Regions from separate parts of the Chryseomicrobium aureum genome, predicted to be linked through region 2. Evidence: a T-box and tRNA genes for the amino acid it is inferred to sense, from the RefSeq annotation. Region 2 holds a T-box; the other regions hold tRNA genes.
What was found. The T-box of region 2 lies ahead of serS (serine--tRNA ligase). A T-box ahead of a tRNA ligase gene usually reads a tRNA of that ligase, here a tRNA-Ser.

Region 1 (10,244 bases), 860 kb from region 2:
ATCACTGGACGAGGATCTTCATGCAAAATCGAAATGAATTTCGGAATAGCTTCTCGCTCTTTAAAATGCACGAGTGCGATGAGTGCGTTTCGTTGTATCGGGTTCTTCCCTCTCCAAGCACCAGACATGTGCCCGTATGTTTCTTTAAACGTACGATTGGTATGTTCAACAAGTGGTAAGAGTAATGGTTTTACAAGCTCTGGGTCAGGGGTGAAGGCCTGTTGGTGCGCTGTATGTTTGCCTTTATTTTTCGGACAAACCGTCTGACACGTATCACAGCCGTAAATCCGATTCCCAATTTTCGCACGGAACTCTTGAGGAATCATCGTCTTGGTCTGCGTGAGAAACGCAATGCAGCGCTGTGCGTTTAATTGGCCTCCTTCAATCAGAGCCCCTGTCGGACAAACGTCCAAACATAAGCGACAATCTCCACATTCATCTTCCATTGGGACAGAAGGCTCGAAGGGAAGCGTTGTGAGCATCTCTCCTAAATAGACATACGAACCGAATTCCGGTGTGATGATGGAACAGTTTTTAGCGCTCCAGCCAATTCCAGCTCTCTCAGCAACAGCTCGGTCTGAAAGTTCCCCTGTGTCCACCATCGACTTCAATTTAGCATCTGGTACATGAATAAGGATGAACGCTTCTAGTTGCGCAAGCTTCTCACGTAGCACCGTATGATAATCCATCCCCCAGGAAGCACGTGCAAAAATACCGCGACGCGCCCCTCTTTTACTTTGTGGAGCGTCTTTCATTTTAGACGGATAGGCGATTGCAATCGAGATGATGGACTGCGCGTGTTCTAGCAACAACTCTGGTTCTGTACGCTTCTCGATATCGGGTTCTTCAAACCCTGAAGCAAACCCCAGCTGTTGTTGAACAAGTAATCGCTGCTTCAAATCTGGAAAAGGTGTTGCTCGCGCAAAGCCGATTTTATCAATCCCAATGGAGTGGGCATAGTGAATCAATTGGGTTTGAAAATCGCGTACATTCACCTGCCTCACCTCCTGTGGTATGATGTCAAATAGAAAGGGTGGTTATATATGCGTGTATCACTTGATTCTCAACTCATCGAACGAGTACCTGAGCTGAAAATCGGACTTATCCATTATACCAAAATTTCTGTAGGCGATTCTCCTCAAATGCTTAAAGGGCGCTTGCAACTATTTCAAGAGCAACTTTTTTTTGAAATTGAGGAGCATGGATTCGAACATTTTCCTACACTTACAAGTTACCGCACCATTTTTAAACAGACAGGTACAAACCCTACCCGTTACCGTCCTTCCGCTGAGGCCCTTTATCGTCGGGTGGCAAAGCAGAATTACATGCTTCCTGTGCATTCAGGCATAGATAGTAACACATTCTTCTCTCTTTATTACGGCATCCCGTTTGGCTTATATGATACGGCTCATCTTGATGGACATCTACATTTTGCCATTGGAGACGAAAGCACATCCTACGAAGCATTAAATGGACGTGAAACCACTCTTACAGGTATTCTAACTTCCCATGATGCAACTGGTCCATTCGGCAGTCCCTATGTCGACTCGGTGCGAACTGCGGTGACGACTCAGACAACAGATGCTTTACATATCGTGTATCTTACACCTGAAACGGCCGATCAACAGGCTGGGAAACTTTTAAATGCTGTTCAGTCCATGTTCACGCAAATTCATGGTGGAGATTGTAAACAACTTCTCTTATCCAAATCCAATCCGGAAGGAACGATTTAAATGACATCTTTTACATTAGCAGATGGTATACGGTTACGAAGCCTTTTAACGAAACAAGTACAAGAACTCGAACAAGAAATGCTGCGTGTTGCATTTACACTTTCTGAAAAAGGCCAAGCTCTACCAGAACAACGACGTTCCGTAGATGATGTCGATAGCGATATTAAAATGATTCGACAAGACATCATGCTTCTTGACCGCTTAATTTATAAAGCAAACCTTGCTACAGCAATAGACTATCAAGGAGAACAAATTCCGTTGGTAGAGGCTATTGAGTATGCGATGCAGCTTCGTGCGCAAGCAAAGCTTTATAAACAGCTTGGTGCATCTCCTAAAGAACAACCGGAGTATGGATACGGAGAAGCGGCAGCCTATATGCGTGTTGCCCGTTTCGACCCAGAAGAATACCGCGAAAAAGCGCTGCAATATGAAAGAAATGCCAATAAAGTTTCAGGTCTTGTCAATTCTAAGAACTATCAAGTAGAACTAGAGTTTGATGCATCTCGTTACGAGTAACCTTCTGACAAGTGAGACTCTTGTCAGAAGCTGATCCGGTCTCAACCAACTACCTGTGAAGCCAACCCATAACCCTTCACTCGTTCCAACGTTCCCCATCTCTTTTGACCAACCAAAAATTAGATGCGTAAGCAAAATCTTAACCGGATCAGAAAACGCCTGCTCGTCCTAGTGACAAGCAGGCGTTTTGCTATTAATACGCGCGACCAAACCACACGCTATGTTTCGCTTCGTTACCACAGTTTATACATGTTTTCTTCTCAGTCGGTGGATTGAAAGGAATGTTACGCGTCGTGAATTTCGTCTCTTCTTTGACGTTCTCTTCACATGCGTCTTCTCCACACCAGCCACCAAGAATCCATCCAGGAATCTTTCCTTCTGTTTGTGAAGTTTCGATATGTGCTTTTAACTCATCTAATGTGTCCACATGCGTATGACTATTCTCTTCACGGAAAACAACCGCTTTGTCATAAAGTCGAGTCTGCATCACTGTTAATTCGTTTTCAATCGATGCGACTAGATCGTCAAGAGCGACTGCTGTCTTCTCTTCTGCATCACGTGCTTTCATCAGCGCTTGGCCATTCTCTAAATCACGAGGACCTAATTCTACGCGTACAGGAACACCTTTCAATTCCCACTCGTTGAATTTGTATCCAGGAGATTGGTCCGAATCATCTAATTTCACACGAATGCCTTTTGCTTTTAGTTCAGCAAAGATTTTATCCAAGTTCTCCACGATTTCAGGCTTCTTTTTCCAAGGTCCTACTGGAATCAATACGACTTGTGTTGGCGCCATTTTTGGTGGCAATACAAGGCCTTGTTCATCTCCGTGCACCATGATCATGGCACCAATCAAGCGAGTCGATGTTCCCCAAGATGTAGTGTGAACATGCACGTGCTTATTTTCTTTATTCAAATATTTAATATCAAATGCTTCCGCAAATTTTGTCCCGAGATAGTGAGATGTTCCAGCTTGAACAGCCTTTCCGTCTTTCATCATCGCCTCGATTGAGAACGTATCTACTGCACCCGCAAAGCGCTCAGAAGGTGTTTTTTGACCGTCGTATACTGGAATCGCTAGTAAGTCTTCTACTACTTCTTTGTAAACTTGAAGCATTTGCATCGTCTCTTTACGTGCATCCTCTTCATCAACATGAGCAGTGTGTCCTTCTTGCCATAAAAATTCAGATGTACGAATGAAAGGTAACGTCTTTTTCTCCCAGCGGAAAACATTTGCCCATTGATTGATCAGTACAGGGAGGTCTCTATAGCTTTTGATCCAATCTGAATAAAGATGACCAATCATCGTCTCAGACGTCGGACGCAATGCGAGACGTTCTTCTAACTGTTCGCCTGCAGCTTCTGTCACCCATGGTAATTCAGGTGAGAAACCTTCGATATGGTCTTTTTCTTTTTGGAAGAAAGACTCAGGAATCAACATCGGGAAATACGCATTGCGGTGACCTGTCTCTTTAAAACGACGGTCCATCTCCGCTTGTATTCTCTCCCAAAGCTCATAACCATCTGGTTTGAATGCGATACATCCGCGAACAGGTGTATAATCCATTAAATCTGCTTTTTGAATCGTATCGATGTACCACTTTGAAAAATCATTTTGTTGTACTGACATTGTATTGCCTCCTTTAATTTTGACAAAATAAAAAGCAGAAAAACACCCAAAAGGGCGCCTTCCTGCTGGATAGACACGGTACCACCTTCATTCGTCACAAGGACGATCTCAAGCGTCTTTATCGGGAACGAACCGGCTGTGTTTGCACAGCATCTCCATGGGAGGTTTCCGCATGCATGGACGGCGCAGCTCTCATCACTCACTGCACTTTCTGAACGTTTACATTACGTACTTGACCACTTCAAAGACTCTTCTATATGAACCTCACTATAGCAAATTCTAATGGTATCTGCAATAGCTAGTAAATTTGCTGATACTCTTTGTCCTTTTTCCCATACACAAAGAAGTAAAGCAAAACAGCACTGAGTGCAACAATGCTTAACACAAAGTACATCTCGGCATACGTTAAAAACCCTAACATGATTCCTAATAAATATGGCCCAAAACCAAGCCCAGCATCCAAGAAAATAAAGAATGTAGATGTAGCCATGCCCATACGATGCATCGGCGTCAGCTTAACTGCGATTGCTTGTGTACAAGATTGCATGTTTCCAAATCCGAAACCAATCAAGCTTGCAGCTATCAAGAACGTAAGGGAGCTTGTAGCTGTACTTAATAGATAAAGACCTAACGCTAATAAAACAAACGCAGGATACATTACATAGTTTGCTCCCTTTCGATCCATTAAACGCCCTGTAAATGGCCTTGAAATAAGAACGGATAGAGCATACACCAAGAAGAAGACACTGGCAGCCTCAATCAAGTCTAAATCAATTGCATAGAAATTCATGAATGATAAAACGCTCGAGAAGCAGAACGCAATAACAAGTGTTACAAATGCTATAGGAACTGCCTTTGGTTCGATAAGACTTCGGATTGAGAATGATGTTTCCTTTTCATCCTTTAAAGCTTTTACTGGAGGTACTTGAACTAATGAAGCAATGACTAAACCAACTACTCCTACAATGAAACAAATCAAAAAAATTACAGGGAAAGTAGTTACGCGTGTCAGCATTAATCCAACAAACGGACCAATTGCTGTAGCTAGGGTTGAACTCATACTAAAATAGCCGATCCCTTCTCCACGTCTTGCCATTGGAATAATAGAAGCTACCATCGTTGCTGCAGCTGTACTTGCAATTCCAAGTGAAATACCATGCAACAGGCGCGTAAGTAATAAAATCGTTATGTCTACCTGCACAAAGTACAACAAAGTGACTGCATTAAACAAAATAAACCCAATAAGTAATGTCTTTTTTCGTCCAATCTCATCAATCTTTCCACCGATGAGCAATCGACCGATCAAGGTTCCTACAATAAAAATTCCAGTAACCAAACCAGCTTGGCTCGTTGTGGCTTTAAACGAATCAACAGCATAAAGACCAATGATCACAACTAATAAGAAAAAAACGAGTGTCAGTAGAAAATTGACACTCGAAATAAGAATAAAGTTTCGCGTCCATAACTTTTGTCGTTCCATTTCTACAACACCTCTTTCAAACTTAACTACCCAAAAACCAAATAAAAAAACTCTACCTGGCAGAGGTAGAGTCGTACTACATAATATACCGGCGGTCGGGGTCGAACCGACACTCCCGTGAAGGAACTGGATTTTGAGTCCAGCGCGTCTGCCAATTCCGCCACACCGGCGCTATATGGAGGCGGCAACCGGATTTGAACCGGTGATAAAGGTGTTGCAGACCTGTGCCTTACCACTTGGCTATGCCGCCAATTTTTTGGAGCGGAAGACGAGGTTCGAACTCGCGACCCCCACCTTGGCAAGGTGGTGTTCTACCACTGAACTACTTCCGCAAAATGGCTGGGGTACTAGGATTCGAACCTAGGCATGACGGAATCAAAATCCGTTGCCTTACCGCTTGGCTATACCCCATCAAAAGGGCGACCGAGGGGAATTGAACCCCCGAATGCCGGAATCACAATCCGGTGCGTTAACCACTTCGCCACGACCGCCACGATTATAAAAACTATATCAAGACAAATAAAAAAAGACAAATAATGGGGCGACCGAGGGGAATTGAACCCCCGAGTGCCGGAATCACAATCCGGTGCGTTAACCACTTCGCCACGACCGCCACGATTTATCAATGTAAGAATTGGCAGGGGCAGTAGGAATCGAACCCACACTGACGGTTTTGGAGACCGTAGTTCTACCTTTAAACTATGCCCCTAAATAAAAAAATGGTGGAGGGGGACGGATTCGAACCGCCGAACCCTAAGGAGCGGATTTACAGTCCGCCGCGTTTAGCCACTTCGCTACCCCTCCACAAACTATGGTGCCGGCGAAAGGACTTGAACCCTCAACCTACTGATTACAAGTCAGTTGCTCTACCAGTTGAGCTACACCGGCCTAAAAATGGTGGCTCAGGACGGAATCGAACCGCCGACACAAGGATTTTCAGTCCTTTGCTCTACCAACTGAGCTACTGAGCCAACAAGATTTTATGTAAGCGATATGGCTTATGTAAAATCTACTTATTAAAAAATGGCGGTCCCGACGGGAATCGAACCCGCGATCTCCTGCGTGACAGGCAGGCATGTTAACCGCTACACCACGGGACCTTGGTTGCGGGGGCAGGATTTGAACCTGCGACCTTCGGGTTATGAGCCCGACGAGCTACCGAGCTGCTCCACCCCGCGACAATACTAATAAAAAATAAATGGTGGAGGATGACGGGATCGAACCGCCGACCCCCTGCTTGTAAGGCAGGTGCTCTCCCAGCTGAGCTAATCCTCCGTATGAATGGTGACCCCTACGGGATTCGAACCCGTGTTACCGCCGTGAAAGGGCGGTGTCTTAACCGCTTGACCAAGGGGCCATTGTTTGTAAGAGCTCTATGGCGGAGAGCAAGGGATTTGAACCCTTGATACGCGATTAACGTATACACGATTTCCAATCGTGCTCCTTCGGCCACTCGGACAGCTCTCCATAGAATGGCTCCGAAGGTAGGACTCGAACCTACGACCAACCGGTTAACAGCCGGTTGCTCTACCACTGAGCTACTTCGGAATAAATAATGCCTAGCGACGTCCTACTCTCACAGGGGGAGACCCCCAACTACCATCGGCGCTGAAGAGCTTAACTTCCGTGTTCGGTATGGGAACGGGTGTGACCTCTTCGCCATCATCACTAGACTTATTTGAAAGACAAGACTTATTATATCAAACCCACTCAGTATTACAAGTGTTTTCTCAATAAAATTTGTTCTTTCAAAACTGGATAGAATGACAATTGATTGTGTTCAGTTGTGGAATCGAATCCACATCTAAATGTTGTCGAGTTCCGTGACCTAGAAACACGCTCCCAGACCGGCCGCACCCGATAAGACGAAGACCGTCTTCTCGTGCACGTCCGATCTACTCGGAGTTTCTTGCGCAGGTCACTTCACATCTCGTTTTTTGGTTAAGTCCTCGATCGATTAGTATTCGTCAGCTCCACACGTCGCCGTGCTTCCACCCCGAACCTATCTACCTCATCGTCTTTGAGGGATCTTACTTACTTGCGTAATGGGAAATCTCATCTTGAGGGGGGCTTCATGCTTAGATGCTTTCAGCACTTATCCCGTCCACACATAGCTACCCAGCGATGCCTTTGGCAAGACAACTGGTACACCAGCGGTGTGTCCATCCCGGTCCTCTCGTACTAAGGACAGCTCCTCTCAAATTTCCTACGCCCACGACGGATAGGGACCGAACTGTCTCACGACGTTCTGAACCCAGCTCGCGTACCGCTTTAATGGGCGAACAGCCCAACCCTTGGGACCGACTACAGCCCCAGGATGCGATGAGCCGACATCGAGGTGCCAAACCTCCCCGTCGATGTGGACTCTTGGGGGAGATAAGCCTGTTATCCCCGGGGTAGCTTTTATCCGTTGAGCGATGGCCCTTCCATGCGGAACCACCGGATCACTAAGCCCGTCTTTCGACCCTGCTCGACTTGTAGGTCTCGCAGTCAAGCTCCCTTCTGCCTTTACACTCTTCGAATGATTTCCAACCATTCTGAGGGAACCTTTGGGCGCCTCCGTTACACTTTAGGAGGCGACCGCCCCAGTCAAACTGTCCGCCTGACACTGTCTCCTGCCCGGGTCACGGGCATGGGTTAGAACTTCAATACAACCAGGGTAGTATCCCACCGACGCCTCCTCCGAAGCTGGCGCTCCGGGCTCTTAGGCTCCTACCTATCCTGTACAAGTTGCACCAAAGTTCAATATCAGGCTACAGTAAAGCTCCACGGGGTCTTTCCGTCCTGTCGCGGGTAACCTGCATCTTCACAGGTACTATAATTTCACCGAGTCTCTCGTTGAGACAGTGCCCAGATCGTTACGCCTTTCGTGCGGGTCGGAACTTACCCGACAAGGAATTTCGCTACCTTAGGACCGTTATAGTTACGGCCGCCGTTTACTGGGGCTTCAATTCGCACCTTCGCTTGCGCTAAGCACTCCTCTTAACCTTCCAGCACCGGGCAGGCGTCAGCCCCTATACGTCACCTTACGGTTTTGCAGAGACCTGTGTTTTTGCTAAACAGTCGCCTGGGCCTATTCACTGCGGCTCTCTCGGGCTTTCACCCTGTCAGAGCACCCCTTCTCCCGAAGTTACGGGGTCATTTTGCCGAGTTCCTTAACGAGAGTTCACTCGCTCACCTTAGGATTCTCTCCTCGACCACCTGTGTCGGTTTGCGGTACGGGCACCTCCCGCCTCGCTAGAGGCTTTTCTTGGCAGCGTGAAATCAGAAACTTCGGACTATGTCCTCCTCATCACAGCCTGGTGTTATAGATGCGGGATTTGCCTCACATCACACCTCACTGCTTGAACGTGCACATCCAACGGCACGCTTCCCTATCCTACTGCGTCCCCCCATCACTCAAATGGCGGGGAGGTGGTACAGGAATATCAACCTGTTGTCCATCGTCTACGCCTATCGGCCTCGACTTAGGTCCCGACTGACCCTGAGCGGACGAGCCTTCCTCAGGAAACCTTGGTCATACGGTGGATGGGATTCTCACCCATCTTTCGCTACTCATACCGGCATTCTCACTTCTAAGCGCTCCACCTGTCCTTCCGGTCAGACTTCGACGCCCTTAGAACGCTCTCCTACCACGCATACCCTAGGTATGCATCCACAGCTTCGGTGAACCGTTTAGCCCCGATACATTTTCGGCGCAGCGTCACTCGACCAGTGAGCTATTACGCACTCTTTAAATGATGGCTGCTTCTAAGCCAACATCCTGGTTGTCTAAGCAACGCCACATCCTTTTCCACTTAACGGTTACTTGGGGACCTTAGCTGGTGGTCTGGGCTGTTTCCCTCTTGACTACGGATCTTATCACTCGCAGTCTGACTCCCAGATACAAATCATCGGCATTCGGAGTTTGTCTGAATTCGGTAACCCGGGATGGGCCCCTAGTCCAAACAGTGCTCTACCTCCGAGATTCTTCATCTGAGGCTAGCCCTAAAGCTATTTCGGAGAGAACCAGCTATCTCCAGGTTCGATTGGAATTTCTCCGCTACCCACACCTCATCCCCGCACTTTTCAACGTGCGTGGGTTCGGACCTCCAGTGAGTGTTACCTCACCTTCATCCTGGACATGGGTAGATCACCTGGTTTCGGGTCTACGACCCCATACTCATTCGCCCTGTTCAGACTCGCTTTCGCTGCGGCTCCGTCTCCTCGACTTAACCTTGCATGGAATCGTAACTCGCCGGTTCATTCTACAAAAGGCACGCTATCACCCATTAACGGGCTCTAACTACTTGTAGGCACACGGTTTCAGGATCTCTTTCACTCCCCTTCCGGGGTGCTTTTCACCTTTCCCTCACGGTACTGGTTCACTATCGGTCACTAGGGAGTATTTAGCCTTGGGAGATGGTCCTCCCGGATTCCGACGGAATTTCACGTGTTCCGCCGTACTCAGGATCCACTCTGGAGGGCAATGGGTTTGGACTACAGGACTCTTACCTCGTGTCGTGGGCCTTTCCAGACCGCTTCGTCTACCCCTTGCCTTTGTAACTCCGTATAGAGTGTCCTACAACCCCAAGAGGCAAGCCTCTTGGTTTGGGCTCTTCCCGTTTCGCTCGCCGCTACTCAGGGAATCGATTTTTCTTTCTCTTCCTCCAGGTACTTAGATGTTTCAGTTCCCTGGGTCTGCCTCCGACCAGCTATGTATTCACTGGAAGGTAACACGCCATTACGCGTGCTGGGTTTCCCCATTCGGAAATCTCCGGATCAAAGCTCACTTACAGCTCCCCGAAGCATATCGGTGTTAGTGCCGTCCTTCATAGGCTCCTAGTGCCAAGGCATCCACCGTGCGCCCTTCCTAACTTAACCTAAGTTAGTGCTCTCCATGAAG
Region 2 (10,244 bases):
TAACTTCGGGAGAAGGGGTGCTCTGACAGGGTGAAAGCCCGAGAGAGCCGCAGTGAATAGGCCCAGGCGACTGTTTAGCAAAAACACAGGTCTCTGCAAAACCGTAAGGTGACGTATAGGGGCTGACGCCTGCCCGGTGCTGGAAGGTTAAGAGGAGTGCTTAGCGCAAGCGAAGGTGCGAATTGAAGCCCCAGTAAACGGCGGCCGTAACTATAACGGTCCTAAGGTAGCGAAATTCCTTGTCGGGTAAGTTCCGACCCGCACGAAAGGCGTAACGATCTGGGCACTGTCTCAACGAGAGACTCGGTGAAATTATAGTACCTGTGAAGATGCAGGTTACCCGCGACAGGACGGAAAGACCCCGTGGAGCTTTACTGTAGCCTGATATTGAACTTTGGTGCAACTTGTACAGGATAGGTAGGAGCCTAAGAGCCCGGAGCGCCAGCTTCGGAGGAGGCGTCGGTGGGATACTACCCTGGTTGTATTGAAGTTCTAACCCATGCCCGTGACCCGGGCAGGAGACAGTGTCAGGCGGACAGTTTGACTGGGGCGGTCGCCTCCTAAAGTGTAACGGAGGCGCCCAAAGGTTCCCTCAGAATGGTTGGAAATCATTCGAAGAGTGTAAAGGCAGAAGGGAGCTTGACTGCGAGACCTACAAGTCGAGCAGGGTCGAAAGACGGGCTTAGTGATCCGGTGGTTCCGCATGGAAGGGCCATCGCTCAACGGATAAAAGCTACCCCGGGGATAACAGGCTTATCTCCCCCAAGAGTCCACATCGACGGGGAGGTTTGGCACCTCGATGTCGGCTCATCGCATCCTGGGGCTGTAGTCGGTCCCAAGGGTTGGGCTGTTCGCCCATTAAAGCGGTACGCGAGCTGGGTTCAGAACGTCGTGAGACAGTTCGGTCCCTATCCGTCGTGGGCGTAGGAAATTTGAGAGGAGCTGTCCTTAGTACGAGAGGACCGGGATGGACACACCGCTGGTGTACCAGTTGTCTTGCCAAAGGCATCGCTGGGTAGCTATGTGTGGACGGGATAAGTGCTGAAAGCATCTAAGCATGAAGCCCCCCTCAAGATGAGATTTCCCATTACGCAAGTAAGTAAGATCCCTCAAAGACGATGAGGTAGATAGGTTCGGGGTGGAAGCGTGGCGACACGTGGAGCTGACGAATACTAATCGATCGAGGACTTAACCAAACATTTAGATGTGGCGGCGACTGTCCAGAAATGCCGAGATAAGATGGCAGACACAGCGAGGTTCTACCTCGATGGGGCTGACAGCTTGTGGAGTGTATTTCTAGGAGCCAGAACTCGATTCCATATCTGAACACAATCAATTGTCATTCTATCCAGTTTTGAGCGAACAGGCTCAAGGTCTAGTGATGATGGCGAAGAGGTCACACCCGTTCCCATACCGAACACGGAAGTTAAGCTCTTCAGCGCCGATGGTAGTTGGGGGTCTCCCCCTGTGAGAGTAGGACGTCGCTGGGCAACAGAGAAGAAGGTCATCCCGTCAGGGGTGGCCTTTTTTGTATGCAAAAAAGTAAGACAACCTTCTCATACGGTGTTTGTCTTCTCGCAGATGGATGTGTCTTCCTTGCGATGTTCGTCTGAAGAGCCAGTCCACGAACGAAGAGGACAGCGCGTGAGATCAAACTTCACTTTCTTGTAAGAACTGAAGTCACAAAACCCTTGCTAGTAAGACCTGAAATGTCAAAGACCTCTTTCTAGCAAATGCTTGATTACAAAATGCGTTTCTAGGAAGCCCTTAGATCTCCAAGTGTATTTCTAGTAAGTAGTGATCTGTCAGTGGTCGAACGCCAGTTTACAAAAGTTAAATAAGAAATTAAGAGGGATAACTTCTCAGTGGTGATCAATCCCGGAGTCCAGGTCGTCATTTCCCGGGCCATCTGAGTTTTCCCGAGACCCGGCAACGAAGATGAAAGTGATCTTCTTTCAGCTTACGTGGGGAGGCTCGGGGAAACTCACCCAGGAAATGGCGGCCTGGATGGAGGGATTGACAGCTAAGAAACACCTCCACCTGTCCTCTTCGTTCTTACTTTGATCTTTAGAACAAGTATCGTAAGATAGATCTGGCTTTTTCACTGCATATTCCCAGTTCATCTTAGTTGAATTTCCTCCTCCCTATTCGGTAAAGTAAAACTACACCGAAAGGAGCGAACACACACATGACAACCGTATTTGACTTCAAAGTAAAAGCAACGACTGGCGATGAAGTAGCACTCGATACATACAAAGGCAAAGTGCTCGTCGTCGTCAACACTGCGAGTAAGTGTGGCTTCACCCCCCAATTTGAAGAATTGCAAAGCCTTTATGAGAAGTACAAAGACCAAGGATTCGAAGTCCTAGGCTTCCCAAGTGACCAATTCAACAATCAAGAGTTTGAAAACATCGATGAAACGATGAGTTTCTGCCAACGCAACTATGGTGTCTCATTCCCAATGTTTGCGAAAGTAGATGTAAAAGGCACAGATGCAGATCCACTATTCCAACACCTCGTTTCAGAAAAGAAAGGGTTGCTCTCAGAAGGGATTAAGTGGAACTTCACAAAGTTCTTAGTGGATCGTGACGGAAATGTTGTAAAACGCTACGCACCTCAGACAAATCCATCAAAAATTGAAGAAGATTTAGTGAAGTATCTATAGGACGGAGAAATCCGTTCTTTTTTTGTGAAAAATCGGAATACATGTTTAATTTGATGCTGCCTTGACACCTCTTAGCCACGCTGATAACCTTAACACTAATATTCAAAATCAAGAGGAGGAAGACGGAAAATGTGGGAATCAAAATTCCAGCGTGAAGGATTAACATTTGATGACGTATTGCTTGTTCCAGCGAAATCAGAGGTATTGCCAAAGGATGTCGACTTATCAGTTCAATTGACAGAGAAGATTAAAGTGAACATTCCGATTTTAAGTGCAGGAATGGATACCGTAACAGAAGCAAAGATGGCTATTGCTATGGCACGTCAAGGCGGTCTCGGTATTATTCACAAGAATATGAGCATTGATGAGCAAGCGGAACAAGTGGAGACAGTTAAGCGTTCGGAAAATGGCGTTATCACAGATCCGTTCTTCCTAACACCAACACATCAGGTGTATGATGCAGAACATTTGATGGGCAAATACCGCATCTCAGGTGTGCCAATCGTGAACAATGAAGAAGAGCAAAAGCTTGTTGGAATTATCACGAATCGCGACCTTCGTTTCATCCAAGATTATTCATTGAAAATTGATGACGTGATGACGAAAGAGAACTTGGTGACAGCTCCTGTTGGCACAACACTTCAAGAAGCGGAAAAAGTGCTACAAAAATACAAGATTGAAAAACTTCCAATTGTAGATGAAGACGGTATTTTAAAAGGTCTTATTACAATTAAAGATATTGAAAAAGTAATTGAGTTTCCGAACGCTGCAAAAGACCAACATGGCCGCCTTCTTGTCGGAGCAGCAGTGGGTGTCACGAAAGATACACTGATGCGCGTAGAGAAGCTTGTGAAGGCACATGTAGATGTCATTACGATTGATACAGCACATGGTCACTCACAAGGTGTAATGGAAACTGTGAAAGAGATTCGCGCAGCTTACCCAGAACTTGCAATCATTGCAGGGAATGTAGCGACTTCAGAAGCAACGCGTGAGCTGATTGAAGCGGGAGCAGACATCATTAAAGTCGGAATCGGTCCTGGTTCAATTTGTACAACACGTGTTGTTGCAGGCGTTGGGGTTCCTCAAATTTCAGCGGTATACGATTGTGCAACAGAAGCACGCAAGCACGGCAAAGCCATTATTGCTGATGGCGGGATTAAATATTCTGGCGATATTGTGAAAGCATTAGCTGCTGGTGGACATGTTGTGATGTTAGGAAGCATGCTTGCAGGTACGACAGAAAGCCCTGGAGAGACTGAAATCTTCCAAGGACGTCGCTTTAAAGTGTACCGTGGAATGGGATCAATTGGTGCCATGGAACGTGGTTCAAAAGATCGTTACTTCCAAGAAGATGCGAAGAAACTGGTGCCAGAAGGTATTGAAGGGCGTCTTCCATACAAAGGGCCACTTGCAGATACGATTCACCAGTTAACAGGTGGGATTCGTTCTGGAATGGGATACTGCGGAGCGCACAACTTGGAAAAACTTCGAAATGAAGCACAATTTGTGAAAATGACAGGTGCCGGCCTTCGTGAGAGTCACCCACATGATGTACAAATTACAAAAGAAGCACCAAACTATTCTATTTCCTAATAACTAGTTCCTATCAGGAACATTCGCACACCTTATGACGTCTATACTAGGCATTAGGTGTGTTTTTTTAGTGAAAATGCATTTTTTCTACTAGCCTTGTGTTAAAATGAGCAAGGAAAAATAGGCTTTGGAGGGTAAAAACATTGAAAAAATGGATGGCACAGTGGCTCCTCATTCCGATGCTTTTAATTTCAGGAATCGTAGGAATCCCGCAAGCAGCTCAAGCGGAGACAGATCCGCTTAACTTAACCGTAGATGCTGCAATTATGATTGACGCTGAGACTGGGAAAATTTTATATAGCAAAAATGCAGAACAACCACTTGCGATTGCTAGTATGACAAAAATGATGACAGAGTATCTGTTATTTGAAGCGATTGAAGAAGGACGTATTACATGGGATCAACAATATTCGGTCACAGACTATACATACCGCCTTTCACAAAATCGTGCACTAAGTAATGTACCTCTTCGCCAAGATGGTACATATTCGATTCGTGAATTGTATGAAGCAATGGCGATCTATTCTGCCAATGCAGCGACAGTAGCGATTGCTGAGACAATTGCAGGCACAGAAGACAATTTTGTTACATTGATGAATGAAAAAGCAGAAGAGTTAGGACTTGAAGGGTATAACTTCGTCAACTCATCGGGATTAAACAATGAAGATCTAATGGGAATGCACCCAGCTTCTACTGGCGCGAGCGATGAAAACGTGATGCCTGCAAAAGCTGTGGCAACATTATCATTTGCACTTCTTCGCGATTACCCGGAAGTACTAGAAGTGGCAAGCATCCCTCGTAAGACGTTCCGTGAAGGGACAGACGATGCAACAGACATGCCAAACTGGAACTTCATGTTACCAGGACTTGTCTATGAGTACGAAGGTGTGGATGGATTAAAAACGGGAACAACTGAACTTGCTGGTCATTCATTCGCAAGTACTGCAACACGTGGCGACATGCGTTTAATTACAGTCGTGATGAAAGCAGTAGATGCGCAAGGTGTAGGTTCTTATAAAGCGCGCTTTGATGCAACTCGTGCTCTATTGGATTACGGCTTTGCGCAATTTACAAAACAAGAGATCGTAGCACCAGGACAAACAATAGAAGGTGCAGAGACACTTGCTGTCGATAAAGGGAAAGAAGATGAAGTTGCAATTGCTCCAAAAGAAGGCATTTCGATGGTCATCAAGTCAAATGAAAAAGACTTGTACACACCTGTATTTACACCGACAGAAGAGATGCTTGAAGCAGAGGTAGAAAGCGGCCAGGTTGTCGGAAAAGTAAAACTGGAGAAAACGGAAGGTGAAGACCTTGGTTACATCCTGGATAAAGAAGCAGGAGTAGACGTTGTGACGACAGCTGCAGTAGAACGTGCAAGCTGGATTTCTCTTGTATTCCAAGGAATTGGAGCATTCTTTACAGGACTATGGGGGAATGTAACAGAATTCGTTGGTGGATTGTTTTAAACCAAAAGTAAAGAGGCTGTGACAAAACCCAGCAAAGGGAGTTTCTCGTCATGAGAAACTCCCTTTTTGTATGTTCTATTGGGTGTAGGGGAAGCGTTCCGCGGGCGCGGGCTGAGCCTCGGTCTCAGCTTCCGCTTATAATCCCGCTGGAGTCACGCCTACACACTTTTCATTTTGTTATCTTTAACTTCATTTGTGGAATTAACTGAGTTATGTCCCTGCCTCTTTTTGTATGCAGTATTCCGCAAGTTGTTCAAATAAGTCGTTCAGTGCAGGTTCCATCTTCTCTTCGGGGATGCCCCCAAAGCCCAGTAATAACTTGGAAGAGACAGTTGTCCGGTTGATGCGGTAATGGTCAAGTGCAGAGATACGGATACCAATTTCCGCAAGTTTGGTTCTCAATTGTTCCCCCGTGAAATGTGTCTGGCAATCTATCACAACATGCATGCCAGCTTGATCTCCAGAAATCGAGAGCCACTCTGCATACGGTTCGCCAATCTTTCGTAAGATGTCTAATTTTCGTTTGTAGAGCTTCCGCATTCGGTTTACATGTTTCTCAAAATACCCTTTTTCCATAAATTGAGTCAAAGTTGCTTGATCAAAGCGTGGGACAGTAGCTGCATAATGTCCAAATTGGCGTCTGTACACATCCAATAAATGCGATGGAATGACCGCATACGCGATACGCAGTGAGGGCATCAGAGATTTTGAAAATGTGCTCAAATAAATCACGCGATTATTTGTATCAAATCCTTGCAGTGCAGGGATTGGCATTCCGACATAACGGAATTCGCTGTCATAATCGTCCTCGATGATATAGCCACCGGTTTCAGTTGCCCACTTTAACAATTGATTTCGTCTAGAGGCAGATAGGATGGCGCCGGTTGGGAACTGGTGAGCAGGCGTAATATAAGCAGCTGTGGCATTGGTTGTTCGAAGTTCGCTGACTTTCATCCCTTCTTCGTCTACAGCAATCGGTACGGCTTGATAGGCGCTGTTTTGTGAGAAGTGATGGGTAAGCGAATAGCCTGGATCTTCCACTGCCAATACTCCGGCGTCCCCCATTAAGCGTAAGAGAAAAGGTAAGAGCTGTTCGGTTCCTGACCCGATGATGACTTGCTCAGGGGTACACCTGACACCCCGTGATTGATAGAGATAGGTCGCAATCTGTTGGCGAAGAGAGAGGTCTCCTTGAGGGTGTCCAAGGTGAAGTAGCTCTCGATTTCGATCAGACAGCACATCACGTGCGCATTTTCTCCATTGTTCTAATGGAAAGTGCGCAAGGTCGATTTTCCCTGGATGAAAGTCATAGCGGTAGCTCGGGGCTTCTAGTTCTTGTCGAGCAGGTTGTTCGCCAGGTGTACTCCGGATGAGTTCTGTACTGTTTTGTACAAAGTATCCTTTGCGAGGCAGTGCAATGACATAGCCCTCATCTACAAGTTGGTGATAGGTCGTTTCAATCGTTGTCTGACTGATGGACAAGTAATCCGCCAATTGACGCTTCGAAGGAAGCTTTTCTCCTTCGGCAAGCTGCCCTGTCAATATCGCTTCACGAAAAGCGCGATACAGCCGTTCATAGAGTGGCATGGATGAATCAGTTGATAGGTGTGGTAGAAATAATTCCATAGCAACGTCCTCCGTTCAAGTTCTGTGGTTTTAGTATACGGGAATATAGATGTGTACGTTGCACAATTTGTGAAAATCGGGTAAACTAGAGCTAATTTCATGTGTGAAAAACGATGATCGGAAGCAGTAACAAGCCCGTTTTTTCAAGAGAGTCAGCGGTTGGTGAGAGCTGATAAAAACACTTGTGAATCCATCCTGAGAGTTGCCTTCGGTATAACGAAGGCCGGTCAAGAGGCCGTTATGAGACAAGTGGTGTTCCTATGGACACAACCAGGGTGGTAACGCGGGTAGCTCTCGTCCCTTTTTTAGGGATGGGGGCTTTTTGTATGCAAAAAATCGTTGGAAGCCAATCAAGAGGAGGAAATTCTATGTTAGATGTACGGTATGTACGTGACAATTTTGATGCCGTAAAGGCAAAGCTCGCAAAGCGAGGAGAAGATATCTCAGAGTTTGATCAATTTGAAGTGCTCGATCAAAAACGCCGAGAGTTGATTGCCAAAACAGAAGAGTTGAAGTCTGAGCGCAATAAAGTGTCTGAGCAGATCTCTACGATGAAGCGCAACAAAGAAAATGCAGATGAGGCCATCGCACGTATGCGTCAAGTTGGCGATGAAATCAAAGAGTTAGACGAAGAACTTCGTGAAGTTGAAGAAAAGTTCAATTATATGATGATGCGTATTCCAAACATTCCGCACGACAGCGTACCAATCGGGGATACAGAAGACGATAACGTCACGCACCGTACGTGGGGAGATGCACCGTCATTTGACTTCGAACCGAAAGCCCACTGGGATATCGTGACAGATTTGAAGCTTGTCGACTTTGAACGTGCAGCGAAAGTAACGGGAAGCCGTTTTGCTTTCTACCGTGGTCTAGGTGCACGTCTTGAGCGTGCTTTACTGAACTTCATGATGGATCTGCACTCTGAAGAGCATGGCTACGAAGAAATGATTCCACCGTACATGGCAAACCGTGAGAGTTTAACGGGAACAGGCCAGTTGCCGAAGTTTGAAGAAGATGCCTTCTTGATCCAAGAGGAAGATTACTTCTTGATTCCAACAGCTGAAGTACCGGTGACGAACTTCTACCGAGATGAAATCTTAGAAGCTGAGCAACTTCCACAAGCGTTCACAGCGTATAGCGCATGTTTCCGTTCTGAAGCAGGATCTGCAGGACGCGACACACGTGGCTTGATTCGTCAGCATCAATTCAACAAAGTCGAACTGGTTCGTTTTGTGAAGCCAGAAGAATCTTACGAGCAACTGGAACTATTAACAGGACACGCAGAGAAAGTGCTTCAACTTCTTGGTCTTCCGTACCGCGTGTTGTTGATGTGTACAGCCGACCTAGGGTTCACAGCAGCGAAGAAATACGATATCGAAGTATGGCTTCCAAGCTACAACGACTTCAAAGAGATTTCTTCTTGCAGTAATTTTGAAGATTTCCAAGCGCGTCGTGCGGGTATCCGATTCCGCCGCGAGCCAGGTGCAAAACCTGAATATGTGCACACGTTGAACGGAAGCGGCCTAGCGATTGGTCGTACGGTTGCGGCGATTTTAGAAAACTACCAGCAAGCAGACGGATCTGTTGTGATTCCAGAAGTATTGCGTCCATACATGGGTGGTAAAGACGTTATCCGTTAATTGAAAAAGCAGCCGACTCTTATAGGGAGTCTGGCTGCTTTTGTTGTTTGCGGAGCTTTTTTTGCTCACGTAAGTTACGGAAGAAAGAGGTGAGGATTTCGCCACAGGCCTCAGCCTCCACACCTTCAATGACTTCACATGCATGGTTGAAACGTTCATCGTTTAGGAGAGTGTAAAGTGAATGCACGCACCCTGCTTTTGCATCGCGTGCGCCGTAAACGACGCGTGGAATCCGGGATTGTAAGATAGCCCCTGCACACATCGGGCAAGGCTCGAGCGTGACATAAAGCGTCGTGTCTTCTAAGCGCCAGCTACCGAGCTGTTTGCATCCCTCTTCGATGACTAACATCTCCGCATGGGTAAGGGCGTTTTGCGTCGCTTCTCGGAGGTTCGAGCCTCGTGCGATGATGGTGTCGTTATGAACAAGAATCGCTCCGATGGGGACTTCTCCAGCATCGCCAGCCTTCTTTGCTTCGGCAAGCGCTTCTCTCATATAGAAGTCGTGCATAAGACCTTCCTCCTCTCTAATTTTATGTTTCTTTGCTTGGAAAGATGGACGGATTTTCATCTATGTTTCATGGTAGAGCTGTGGTAAAATGGAAAGCACGACTTGAGACAGAAGAGTGAGGTCAGAAGCTATGTCTATTCCATTTATTACGGTTGAAGGGCCTATTGGCGTCGGGAAAACGTCCCTAGCAAAAGCCATCGCCGATACGTATCAATTTGAATTACTGAAAGAAATCGTTGACGAGAACCCGTTCTTAGATAAATTTTATGACAATATTGCAGAGTGGAGCTTCCAGACGGAAATGTTCTTCTTATGTAACCGTTATAAGCAGCTGGCAGACATTCAAAAGCATTATATCGCAAACGACCGTCCTGTTGCTGCCGATTATCATATTTTCAAAAACCTGATTTTTGCTAAGCGCACTCTTTCTCCAGTGGAGTATGCGAAATACGAAGGAATTTACTCTATTTTAACACGAGATATGCCTGTTCCGAACATGGTCGTCTACCTAGACGCAAGCCTGGATGTATTACTAGAGCGTATCGAACTGCGTGGCCGTGATTTCGAGAAGAAGATCGAGCCCGCTTACCTTGCGCAATTATCTGCAGACTACCGTGTGTTCATAGAAGATTTCGAGAAGGCGCACCCGGAGGTTCCTGTCCTGCGTTTTAGCGGAGACGATTTCGATTTCGTCCAAAACCCACAAGACCTGGCCCACATTTTAGATAAAGTAGATG
Region 3 (10,244 bases), 930 kb from region 2:
ATTTAGCGTGAGTGAGGTAGCTGGGATTGGAAAACAAGAAGGTCGCACAGGTCTGTTCCGAGGTAATAAATATGAGATGGAGTTTCATACAAAATTGAAACTTGAAATGGTTGTCGATGACACGGAAGTAAAGTCATTGACAGAGCTGATCGTAGAACATGCCTCTACTGGCAAAGTTGGAGATGGGAAAATTTTTATTTACCCAGTTGAAGAAGCAATTCGTATTCGCACAAAAGAGACGGGCACCGTTGCGGTCCACTAAGGAGGAAATCTAATGACACCTGAACTTTTACAATCATCTATTAATATGCTGTGGATCATGCTTGGTACAATTCTTGTTTTCTTTATGCATGCTGGATTTGCAATGGTCGAATCTGGTTTTACTCGATCAAAGAACACTGTAAACATACTCATGAAAAACTTTATTACCGTCTCTATTGCTTCTCTTCTCTATTTTGTAGTAGGCTATGCACTCATGTTCGGTGATTCATTCAATGGTTTGATTGGGACGAGTGGATTTGCACTTACAGGAGTCGATGATATTGCATTCTTCGTCTTCCAAGCCGTATTCGCTGCCACTGCAGCAACAATCATTTCAGGGGCTGTTGCTGAACGCATGAAACTATCTGCTTACTTTGTTCTAACCATTGCAATGGTTACCGTTATTTACCCAGTTGTTGGCCACTGGATTTGGTCTGGTGGTTGGCTTGCACAATTAGGTTTTATAGATTTTGCAGGCTCAACAGTTGTCCACTTGACCGGTGCTACTGGAGCTCTTGTTGCAGCGGCAATTTTAGGCCCACGTATTGGTAAATACACAGGGAAAAAAGTAAATGTCATCCCAGGTCATAGTATTCCTCTTGGCGCATTAGGTGTATTCATTCTATGGTTGGGTTGGTTTGGATTCAATGGAGCAAGTACTTTAGCGGCAGATCCTGCTGTAGTCCCTTCAATTATCACAAATACATTACTGGCTGCATCAGCAGGTGTCGTCTCAACTGCACTATACACGAAACTCCGCTACGGTCAAATCGATGCTTCACTTACTCTGAATGGAGCATTAAGTGGACTTGTGGGAATCACTGCAGGAGCAGCTAATGTGAGCCTCCCTTCTGCGATAATAATTGGTTTTATTGCAGGAATTGTAATGACAGAGGGAATTCGACTACTGGATGCAAAACTTCGCGTAGACGATCCAGTCGGTGCAATTACAGTTCACGGAATTATTGGTGTATGGGGAACGCTTGCAGTAGGACTGTTCGATACAGCATCGGGCCTCTTTACAACCGGAAGTGTTTCTTTACTTGGTATTCAGCTTGTTGGAGTACTAGCTGTAATCGCTTGGGTATCCGTATCAACGGCAGGAGTTGTTTTAGTGACGAAGGGCATTAGCGGAATCCGTGTATCTGAGGAAGAAGAAGTTACAGGTCTGGATTATGTAGAACATGGCACTAGTGCTTATGAAGTGCGAGAAACTTACGGAGCAGCATTTGATCGTACTGAACCATTCGCACAGCGCTTAACAGAGTTAGGAAAATCTTATTCCTGATTTAATTTACAAAAAGCCAGTAGAGACTCTGATTCTATCAGAGCTTCTACTGGCTTTAAAATGTATCGCTTTATTACAAATAAAAAGCACATCCTTCATTAAAGAAGAATCTGCTTTTTGCGATGACCCCTACGGGATTCGAACCCGTGTTACCGCCGTGAAAGGGCGGTGTCTTAACCGCTTGACCAAGGGGCCAATGCATGATGGCGGAGAAGGAGGGATTTGAACCCTCGCGCCGGTTGCCCGACCTACACCCTTAGCAGGGGCGCCTCTTCAGCCACTTGAGTACTTCCCCATCAATGGCTCCGAAGGCAGGACTCGAACCTGCGACCTGCCGGTTAACAGCCGGATGCTCTACCAACTGAGCTACTTCGGAATACATGGTGGGCCTAAATGGACTCGAACCATCGACCTCACGCTTATCAGGCGTGCGCTCTAACCAGCTGAGCTATAGGCCCATTTGGAGCGGGTGAAGGGAATCGAACCCTCATCACCAGCTTGGAAGGCTGGGGTTTTACCACTAAACTACACCCGCAAATGGTGGCTCAGGACGGAATCGAACCGCCGACACAAGGATTTTCAGTCCTTTGCTCTACCAACTGAGCTACTGAGCCGATTATGTATTTTTCAAAAAAATGGCGGTCCCGACGGGAATCGAACCCGCGATCTCCTGCGTGACAGGCAGGCATGTTAACCGCTACACCACGGGACCATTGGTTGCGGGGGCAGGATTTGAACCTGCGACCTTCGGGTTATGAGCCCGACGAGCTACCGAGCTGCTCCACCCCGCGACAATATTATTCTGTTTCTAGTGAAAGCTAAGCTTCATTACCCAGTAGCTTTAAAAAATGGAGGAGGTAGAGGGATTCGAACCCCCGCGCGGTTTGACCCGCCTGTCGGTTTTCAAGACCGATCCCTTCAGCCGGACTTGGGTATACCTCCGCTGTGTGATTATACTGGTGGACCTTGCAGGACTCGAACCTGCGACCGGACGGTTATGAGCCGTCTGCTCTAACCAACTGAGCTAAAGGTCCTTAAGATGGCGGCCGAGGGGATCGAACCCCCGACCTCACGGGTATGAACCGTACGCTCTAGCCAGCTGAGCTAGGCCGCCATAATAAGTATAAGAATAATTGGTGGAGCCTAGCGGGATCGAACCGCTGACCTCCTGCGTGCAAGGCAGGCGCTCTCCCAGCTGAGCTAAGGCCCCATAATGGGTATCAGGTTTAAATGGTCGAGAAGACAGGATTCGAACCTGCGACCCCTTGGTCCCAAACCAAGTGCTCTACCAAGCTGAGCTACTTCTCGTATTATGGCGCGCCCGGCAGGAGTCGAACCCACAACCTTCTGATCCGTAGTCAGACGCTCTATCCAATTGAGCTACGGGCGCATAATATAAGTGGTGCCGAGGACCGGAATCGAACCGGTACGGTAGTCACCTACCGCAGGATTTTAAGTCCTGTGCGTCTGCCAGTTCCGCCACCCCGGCAAGGGTATTGTATGTAAGGCATTTAAGAAATATGGAGCGGAAGACGAGGTTCGAACTCGCGACCCCCACCTTGGCAAGGTGGTGTTCTACCACTGAACTACTTCCGCATTGTATACATGTCATATGAAAATGGTGCGGGTGAAGGGAGTCGAACCCCCACGCCTTGCGGCGCTAGATCCTAAGTCTAGTGCGTCTGCCAGTTCCGCCACACCCGCATGTTCATATAAAATGGTGAGCCATGAAGGACTCGAACCTTCGACCCTCTGATTAAAAGTCAGATGCTCTACCAACTGAGCTAATGGCTCTCTTGAAGTGGTGCCGGCGAAAGGACTTGAACCCTCAACCTACTGATTACAAGTCAGTTGCTCTACCAGTTGAGCTACACCGGCACGGTGTTGAATCTAGTTACATAGCCCAAGCTATTTCACTTTTTAAATAAATGGTGGAGGATGACGGGATCGAACCGCCGACCCCCTGCTTGTAAGGCAGGTGCTCTCCCAGCTGAGCTAATCCTCCATTGCCTAGCGACGTCCTACTCTCACAGGGGGAGACCCCCAACTACCATCGGCGCTGAAGAGCTTAACTTCCGTGTTCGGTATGGGAACGGGTGTGACCTCTTCGCCATCATCACTAGACTGGCTATTCATTTGTTGAAAGACAAGGTTTATTATATCAAACCCACCCGGTATTACAAGTGTTTTCTCAATAAAATTTGTTCTTTCAAAACTGGATAGAATGACAATTGATTGTGTTCAGATATGGAATCGAGTTCTGGCTCCTAGAAATACACTCCACAAGCTGTCAGCCCCATCGAGGTAGAACCTCGCTGTGTCTGCCATCTTATCTCGGCATTTCTGGACAGTCGCCGCCACATCTAAAATTTTGGTTAAGTCCTCGATCGATTAGTATTCGTCAGCTCCACACGTCGCCGTGCTTCCACCCCGAACCTATCTACCTCATCGTCTTTGAGGGATCTTACTTACTTGCGTAATGGGAAATCTCATCTTGAGGGGGGCTTCATGCTTAGATGCTTTCAGCACTTATCCCGTCCACACATAGCTACCCAGCGATGCCTTTGGCAAGACAACTGGTACACCAGCGGTGTGTCCATCCCGGTCCTCTCGTACTAAGGACAGCTCCTCTCAAATTTCCTACGCCCACGACGGATAGGGACCGAACTGTCTCACGACGTTCTGAACCCAGCTCGCGTACCGCTTTAATGGGCGAACAGCCCAACCCTTGGGACCGACTACAGCCCCAGGATGCGATGAGCCGACATCGAGGTGCCAAACCTCCCCGTCGATGTGGACTCTTGGGGGAGATAAGCCTGTTATCCCCGGGGTAGCTTTTATCCGTTGAGCGATGGCCCTTCCATGCGGAACCACCGGATCACTAAGCCCGTCTTTCGACCCTGCTCGACTTGTAGGTCTCGCAGTCAAGCTCCCTTCTGCCTTTACACTCTTCGAATGATTTCCAACCATTCTGAGGGAACCTTTGGGCGCCTCCGTTACACTTTAGGAGGCGACCGCCCCAGTCAAACTGTCCGCCTGACACTGTCTCCTGCCCGGGTCACGGGCATGGGTTAGAACTTCAATACAACCAGGGTAGTATCCCACCGACGCCTCCTCCGAAGCTGGCGCTCCGGGCTCTTAGGCTCCTACCTATCCTGTACAAGTTGCACCAAAGTTCAATATCAGGCTACAGTAAAGCTCCACGGGGTCTTTCCGTCCTGTCGCGGGTAACCTGCATCTTCACAGGTACTATAATTTCACCGAGTCTCTCGTTGAGACAGTGCCCAGATCGTTACGCCTTTCGTGCGGGTCGGAACTTACCCGACAAGGAATTTCGCTACCTTAGGACCGTTATAGTTACGGCCGCCGTTTACTGGGGCTTCAATTCGCACCTTCGCTTGCGCTAAGCACTCCTCTTAACCTTCCAGCACCGGGCAGGCGTCAGCCCCTATACGTCACCTTACGGTTTTGCAGAGACCTGTGTTTTTGCTAAACAGTCGCCTGGGCCTATTCACTGCGGCTCTCTCGGGCTTTCACCCTGTCAGAGCACCCCTTCTCCCGAAGTTACGGGGTCATTTTGCCGAGTTCCTTAACGAGAGTTCACTCGCTCACCTTAGGATTCTCTCCTCGACCACCTGTGTCGGTTTGCGGTACGGGCACCTCCCGCCTCGCTAGAGGCTTTTCTTGGCAGCGTGAAATCAGAAACTTCGGACTATGTCCTCCTCATCACAGCCTGGTGTTATAGATGCGGGATTTGCCTCACATCACACCTCACTGCTTGAACGTGCACATCCAACGGCACGCTTCCCTATCCTACTGCGTCCCCCCATCACTCAAATGGCGGGGAGGTGGTACAGGAATATCAACCTGTTGTCCATCGTCTACGCCTATCGGCCTCGACTTAGGTCCCGACTGACCCTGAGCGGACGAGCCTTCCTCAGGAAACCTTGGTCATACGGTGGATGGGATTCTCACCCATCTTTCGCTACTCATACCGGCATTCTCACTTCTAAGCGCTCCACCTGTCCTTCCGGTCAGACTTCGACGCCCTTAGAACGCTCTCCTACCACGCATACCCTAGGTATGCATCCACAGCTTCGGTGAACCGTTTAGCCCCGATACATTTTCGGCGCAGCGTCACTCGACCAGTGAGCTATTACGCACTCTTTAAATGATGGCTGCTTCTAAGCCAACATCCTGGTTGTCTAAGCAACGCCACATCCTTTTCCACTTAACGGTTACTTGGGGACCTTAGCTGGTGGTCTGGGCTGTTTCCCTCTTGACTACGGATCTTATCACTCGCAGTCTGACTCCCAGATACAAATCATCGGCATTCGGAGTTTGTCTGAATTCGGTAACCCGGGATGGGCCCCTAGTCCAAACAGTGCTCTACCTCCGAGATTCTTCATCTGAGGCTAGCCCTAAAGCTATTTCGGAGAGAACCAGCTATCTCCAGGTTCGATTGGAATTTCTCCGCTACCCACACCTCATCCCCGCACTTTTCAACGTGCGTGGGTTCGGACCTCCAGTGAGTGTTACCTCACCTTCATCCTGGACATGGGTAGATCACCTGGTTTCGGGTCTACGACCCCATACTCATTCGCCCTGTTCAGACTCGCTTTCGCTGCGGCTCCGTCTCCTCGACTTAACCTTGCATGGAATCGTAACTCGCCGGTTCATTCTACAAAAGGCACGCTATCACCCATTAACGGGCTCTAACTACTTGTAGGCACACGGTTTCAGGATCTCTTTCACTCCCCTTCCGGGGTGCTTTTCACCTTTCCCTCACGGTACTGGTTCACTATCGGTCACTAGGGAGTATTTAGCCTTGGGAGATGGTCCTCCCGGATTCCGACGGAATTTCACGTGTTCCGCCGTACTCAGGATCCACTCTGGAGGGCAATGGGTTTGGACTACAGGACTCTTACCTCGTGTCGTGGGCCTTTCCAGACCGCTTCGTCTACCCCTTGCCTTTGTAACTCCGTATAGAGTGTCCTACAACCCCAAGAGGCAAGCCTCTTGGTTTGGGCTCTTCCCGTTTCGCTCGCCGCTACTCAGGGAATCGATTTTTCTTTCTCTTCCTCCAGGTACTTAGATGTTTCAGTTCCCTGGGTCTGCCTCCGACCAGCTATGTATTCACTGGAAGGTAACACGCCATTACGCGTGCTGGGTTTCCCCATTCGGAAATCTCCGGATCAAAGCTCACTTACAGCTCCCCGAAGCATATCGGTGTTAGTGCCGTCCTTCATAGGCTCCTAGTGCCAAGGCATCCACCGTGCGCCCTTCCTAACTTAACCTAAGTTAGTGCTCTCCATGAAGAAGAGACTTAAGGTCACACGTCAATTCACTTGACGTTGTGTTTTGTTACAATCAATGTCGTTCTATCCAGTTTTCAAAGAACAGGTTGTTGAATGTATGAACATTCAAAACTGAACTGCAAGACGTCAAGTCAAGACCCGAGGGTCTGTTCCGAAATAATCCTTAGAAAGGAGGTGATCCAGCCGCACCTTCCGATACGGCTACCTTGTTACGACTTCACCCCAATCATCTGTCCCACCTTCGGCGGCTGGCCCCATAAAGGTTACCCCACCGACTTCGGGTGTTACAAACTCTCGTGGTGTGACGGGCGGTGTGTACAAGGCCCGGGAACGTATTCACCGTGGCATGCTGATCCACGATTACTAGCGATTCCAGCTTCATGTAGGCGAGTTGCAGCCTACAATCCGAACTGAGAATGGTTTTATGGGATTGGCTCCCCCTCGCGGGTTCGCAGCCCTTTGTACCATCCATTGTAGCACGTGTGTAGCCCAGGTCATAAGGGGCATGATGATTTGACGTCATCCCCACCTTCCTCCGGTTTGTCACCGGCAGTCACCTTAGAGTGCCCAACTGAATGCTGGCAACTAAGATCAAGGGTTGCGCTCGTTGCGGGACTTAACCCAACATCTCACGACACGAGCTGACGACAACCATGCACCACCTGTCACCGCCGTCCCCGAAGGGAAGGCCTAGTCTCCTAGGCGGTCGGCGGGATGTCAAGACCTGGTAAGGTTCTTCGCGTTGCTTCGAATTAAACCACATGCTCCACCGCTTGTGCGGGCCCCCGTCAATTCCTTTGAGTTTCAGTCTTGCGACCGTACTCCCCAGGCGGAGTGCTTAATGCGTTAGCTGCAGCACTAAGGGGCGGAAACCCCCTAACACTTAGCACTCATCGTTTACGGCGTGGACTACCAGGGTATCTAATCCTGTTTGCTCCCCACGCTTTCGCGCCTCAGCGTCAGTTACAGACCAGAAAGCCGCCTTCGCCACTGGTGTTCCTCCAAATCTCTACGCATTTCACCGCTACACTTGGAATTCCGCTTTCCTCTTCTGCACTCAAGTCCCCCAGTTTCCAATGACCCTCCACGGTTGAGCCGTGGGCTTTCACATCAGACTTAAGGGACCGCCTGCGCGCGCTTTACGCCCAATGATTCCGGACAACGCTTGCCACCTACGTATTACCGCGGCTGCTGGCACGTAGTTAGCCGTGGCTTTCTAATGAGGTACCGTCAAGGTACCGGCAGTTACTCCGGTACTTGTTCTTCCCTCACAACAGAGTTTTACGATCCGAGAACCTTCTTCACTCACGCGGCGTTGCTCCATCAGACTTTCGTCCATTGTGGAAGATTCCCTACTGCTGCCTCCCGTAGGAGTCTGGGCCGTGTCTCAGTCCCAGTGTGGCCGATCACCCTCTCAGGTCGGCTACGCATCGTCGCCTTGGTGGGCCGTTACCCCACCAACTAGCTAATGCGCCGCGGGCCCATCCTGTAGTGACAGCCGAGGCCGCCTTTCAACACCGGACCATGTGGTCTGGTGGATTATTCGGTATTAGCCCCGGTTTCCCGGAGTTATCCCAATCTACAGGGCAGGTTGCCCACGTGTTACTCACCCGTCCGCCGCTGAATCTGGAGGAGCAAGCTCCTCCTTCATCCGCTCGACTTGCATGTATTAGGCACGCCGCCAGCGTTCGTCCTGAGCCAGGATCAAACTCTCCATAATAGAGAACTTAATATAAGCTCATTTTGTTGCTGACTTAATTTTTGAACGTCCATCACAACCGTTTATAGGGAGTGACTTGGTTCGTGTTTGCGTCACGCACACCCAACGGGGGTTGGGGTGGTGACGCTCTATCTTGACGTCTTGCATGTTCAGTTTTCAATGTTCATTTTGTGTGTCACTCATTTTGGCGACTCACTTAGTATAACTCGCTGCCCTATTCAGTGTCAAACACTTTTTTAAAATAATTTATCAGCTCGGCTGATATTTTTTTAAGGACAAGTAATAATATACCGTGTGTACTTTTAAATAGCAAGTACTATTTTAAAAAAGGAGAAACTATTTTTTAATCCACCTTTTTCCCTTCATATATATATGAGAGAATGAAAAAAAGGAGGATGTATATGGAAATACTCTTCGATCATGTTGAAGTACTAATCAAGTTAAGTTTAGCTGCCTTCCTGAGTTTAATTATAGGACTCGAACGAGAACTCAAAAAGAAGCCAGTCGGATTGAAGACTTCTATTGTAATCGCAACCTTTAGTTGCTTGCTCACCTATATCTCTATTGAAGCCGCGTACATTGCTGAGGGGCGAGATGATATCAATATCACAATGGATCCCCTTCGTTTGGCTGCTCAAATTGTGAGTGGTATCGGATTTCTTGGTGCGGGAGTTATATTGCGAAAAGGAAATGATAGTATAACCGGGCTTACAACTGCTGCAATGATATGGGGAGCTGGCGGAATAGGTATAGCAGTTGGTGCAGGATTTTATATTGAAGCGGCTGCTAGCGTGTTTATTGTTTTAGTCGGAGTCGAACTTATTCCTCCCCTATTGACACGGCTTGGTCCGCAAAGATTACGGATGCGAGATATGTCTCTTCACCTGTGGCTATCCGATTCAAAACATATTGATCCAGCAATTGAGTATATTCAACAACAAGGAGGGAAAATACAAAGCATCCAAATAAAAGATCATTCAATGGAATTAATGCCACAGCATCAGCTGCATCTCCGTATCTCAATGATCAATAAAGTGAAGCCAAATGAGTTTTATCATCTATTAAAAAGGCAATCCTATATTATCGCAATAGAAATTGAAGCAATTGATTAGGAGGAAACGGAATGAGTGGATTTGTTGGATTGCTTAAAGGAGGAAATAAACCTTCTTTAATGGCGGCTGTTGTGAATACGTTTATTGCATTTATGAAAGGTGGCGCATTTTTACTTACCGGTAATGTAGCAATGTTTGCCGAAATGATGCACTCTTTTGGAGATGCTGCCAATCAGTTTTTTTGTTTTTATAGGTTCTGCCTTATCGAAGAAAGCACCTACACCTCGATTCCCTAATGGTTTTGGACGTCTTGTAAACTTAGTTGTTCTTGGCGCAATTATCATTGTTGGAATTCTAGCGTATGAAACGATTAAAGAAGGGTGGCATCATATTCTTCACCCTACTGAATCTGGTGGAATCACAATTGTCCTTATCGTTTTATTAATCGCCTTCCTTTTAGAAATATTTGTGCTCTATAAAGCCGGGAAAGAAGTATTACATGAAGCGCATGTCAAAGGCGGATTTTTAGCACCTCTGACAAAAAGTTTTACTCACTTGAATCGAGCAAAACCCGCAACGAAATTAGTCTTTATGGAAGATTTGGT

Region 1: it encodes a tRNA-Ser, which carries the amino acid that the T-box ahead of serS (serine--tRNA ligase) is inferred to sense. The anticodon was not compared.
Region 3: it encodes a tRNA-Ser, which carries the amino acid that the T-box ahead of serS (serine--tRNA ligase) is inferred to sense. The anticodon was not compared.

What each region holds. Positions count from the first base shown of each region.
Region 1 is NZ_CP171117.1:795,112-805,355, reverse strand. It holds gene queG (tRNA epoxyqueuosine(34) reductase QueG) at 1-995, opposite strand, end outside; gene ACF3OH_RS04390 (B3/4 domain-containing protein) at 1,044-1,733, shown strand; gene ACF3OH_RS04385 (hypothetical protein) at 1,734-2,249, shown strand; gene proS (proline--tRNA ligase) at 2,443-3,879, opposite strand; gene ACF3OH_RS04375 (MFS transporter) at 4,178-5,359, opposite strand; tRNA gene ACF3OH_RS04370 (tRNA-Leu) at 5,446-5,529, opposite strand; tRNA gene ACF3OH_RS04365 (tRNA-Cys) at 5,536-5,609, opposite strand; tRNA gene ACF3OH_RS04360 (tRNA-Gly) at 5,617-5,691, opposite strand; tRNA gene ACF3OH_RS04355 (tRNA-Gln) at 5,696-5,770, opposite strand; tRNA gene ACF3OH_RS04350 (tRNA-His) at 5,778-5,850, opposite strand; tRNA gene ACF3OH_RS04345 (tRNA-His) at 5,897-5,972, opposite strand; tRNA gene ACF3OH_RS04340 (tRNA-Trp) at 5,995-6,068, opposite strand; tRNA gene ACF3OH_RS04335 (tRNA-Tyr) at 6,080-6,163, opposite strand; tRNA gene ACF3OH_RS04330 (tRNA-Thr) at 6,172-6,247, opposite strand; tRNA gene ACF3OH_RS04325 (tRNA-Phe) at 6,255-6,330, opposite strand; tRNA gene ACF3OH_RS04320 (tRNA-Asp) at 6,384-6,459, opposite strand; tRNA gene ACF3OH_RS04315 (tRNA-Met) at 6,461-6,537, opposite strand; tRNA gene ACF3OH_RS04310 (tRNA-Val) at 6,559-6,634, opposite strand; tRNA gene ACF3OH_RS04305 (tRNA-Glu) at 6,642-6,716, opposite strand; tRNA gene ACF3OH_RS04300 (tRNA-Ser) at 6,736-6,826, opposite strand; tRNA gene ACF3OH_RS04295 (tRNA-Asn) at 6,833-6,907, opposite strand; rRNA gene rrf (5S ribosomal RNA) at 6,917-7,032, opposite strand; rRNA gene ACF3OH_RS04285 (23S ribosomal RNA) at 7,297-10,222, opposite strand.
Region 2 is NZ_CP171117.1:2,634,889-2,645,132, reverse strand. It holds rRNA gene ACF3OH_RS13875 (23S ribosomal RNA) at 1-1,196, shown strand, start outside; rRNA gene rrf (5S ribosomal RNA) at 1,375-1,490, shown strand; gene ACF3OH_RS13865 (glutathione peroxidase) at 2,189-2,665, shown strand; gene guaB (IMP dehydrogenase) at 2,795-4,261, shown strand; gene ACF3OH_RS13855 (serine hydrolase) at 4,405-5,730, shown strand; gene ACF3OH_RS13850 (PLP-dependent aminotransferase family protein) at 5,941-7,356, opposite strand; T-box leader at 7,461-7,661, shown strand; gene serS (serine--tRNA ligase) at 7,725-8,999, shown strand; gene tadA (tRNA adenosine(34) deaminase TadA) at 9,019-9,507, opposite strand; gene ACF3OH_RS13835 (deoxynucleoside kinase) at 9,638-10,244, shown strand, end outside.
Region 3 is NZ_CP171117.1:1,700,837-1,711,080, forward strand. It holds gene ACF3OH_RS08850 (P-II family nitrogen regulator) at 1-262, shown strand, start outside; gene ACF3OH_RS08855 (ammonium transporter) at 275-1,549, shown strand; tRNA gene ACF3OH_RS08860 (tRNA-Glu) at 1,673-1,744, opposite strand; tRNA gene ACF3OH_RS08865 (tRNA-Ser) at 1,754-1,844, opposite strand; tRNA gene ACF3OH_RS08870 (tRNA-Asn) at 1,850-1,925, opposite strand; tRNA gene ACF3OH_RS08875 (tRNA-Ile) at 1,931-2,007, opposite strand; tRNA gene ACF3OH_RS08880 (tRNA-Gly) at 2,011-2,084, opposite strand; tRNA gene ACF3OH_RS08885 (tRNA-Phe) at 2,088-2,163, opposite strand; tRNA gene ACF3OH_RS08890 (tRNA-Asp) at 2,186-2,261, opposite strand; tRNA gene ACF3OH_RS08895 (tRNA-Met) at 2,264-2,340, opposite strand; tRNA gene ACF3OH_RS08900 (tRNA-Ser) at 2,399-2,491, opposite strand; tRNA gene ACF3OH_RS08905 (tRNA-Ile) at 2,507-2,583, opposite strand; tRNA gene ACF3OH_RS08910 (tRNA-Met) at 2,590-2,663, opposite strand; tRNA gene ACF3OH_RS08915 (tRNA-Ala) at 2,684-2,759, opposite strand; tRNA gene ACF3OH_RS08920 (tRNA-Pro) at 2,781-2,857, opposite strand; tRNA gene ACF3OH_RS08925 (tRNA-Arg) at 2,863-2,939, opposite strand; tRNA gene ACF3OH_RS08930 (tRNA-Leu) at 2,950-3,038, opposite strand; tRNA gene ACF3OH_RS08935 (tRNA-Gly) at 3,071-3,145, opposite strand; tRNA gene ACF3OH_RS08940 (tRNA-Leu) at 3,169-3,253, opposite strand; tRNA gene ACF3OH_RS08945 (tRNA-Lys) at 3,268-3,343, opposite strand; tRNA gene ACF3OH_RS08950 (tRNA-Thr) at 3,352-3,427, opposite strand; tRNA gene ACF3OH_RS08955 (tRNA-Val) at 3,479-3,554, opposite strand; rRNA gene rrf (5S ribosomal RNA) at 3,558-3,673, opposite strand; rRNA gene ACF3OH_RS08965 (23S ribosomal RNA) at 3,921-6,846, opposite strand; rRNA gene ACF3OH_RS08970 (16S ribosomal RNA) at 7,035-8,587, opposite strand; gene ACF3OH_RS08975 (MgtC/SapB family protein) at 8,989-9,699, shown strand; partial or broken gene ACF3OH_RS08980 (cation diffusion facilitator family transporter) at 9,711-10,244, shown strand, end outside.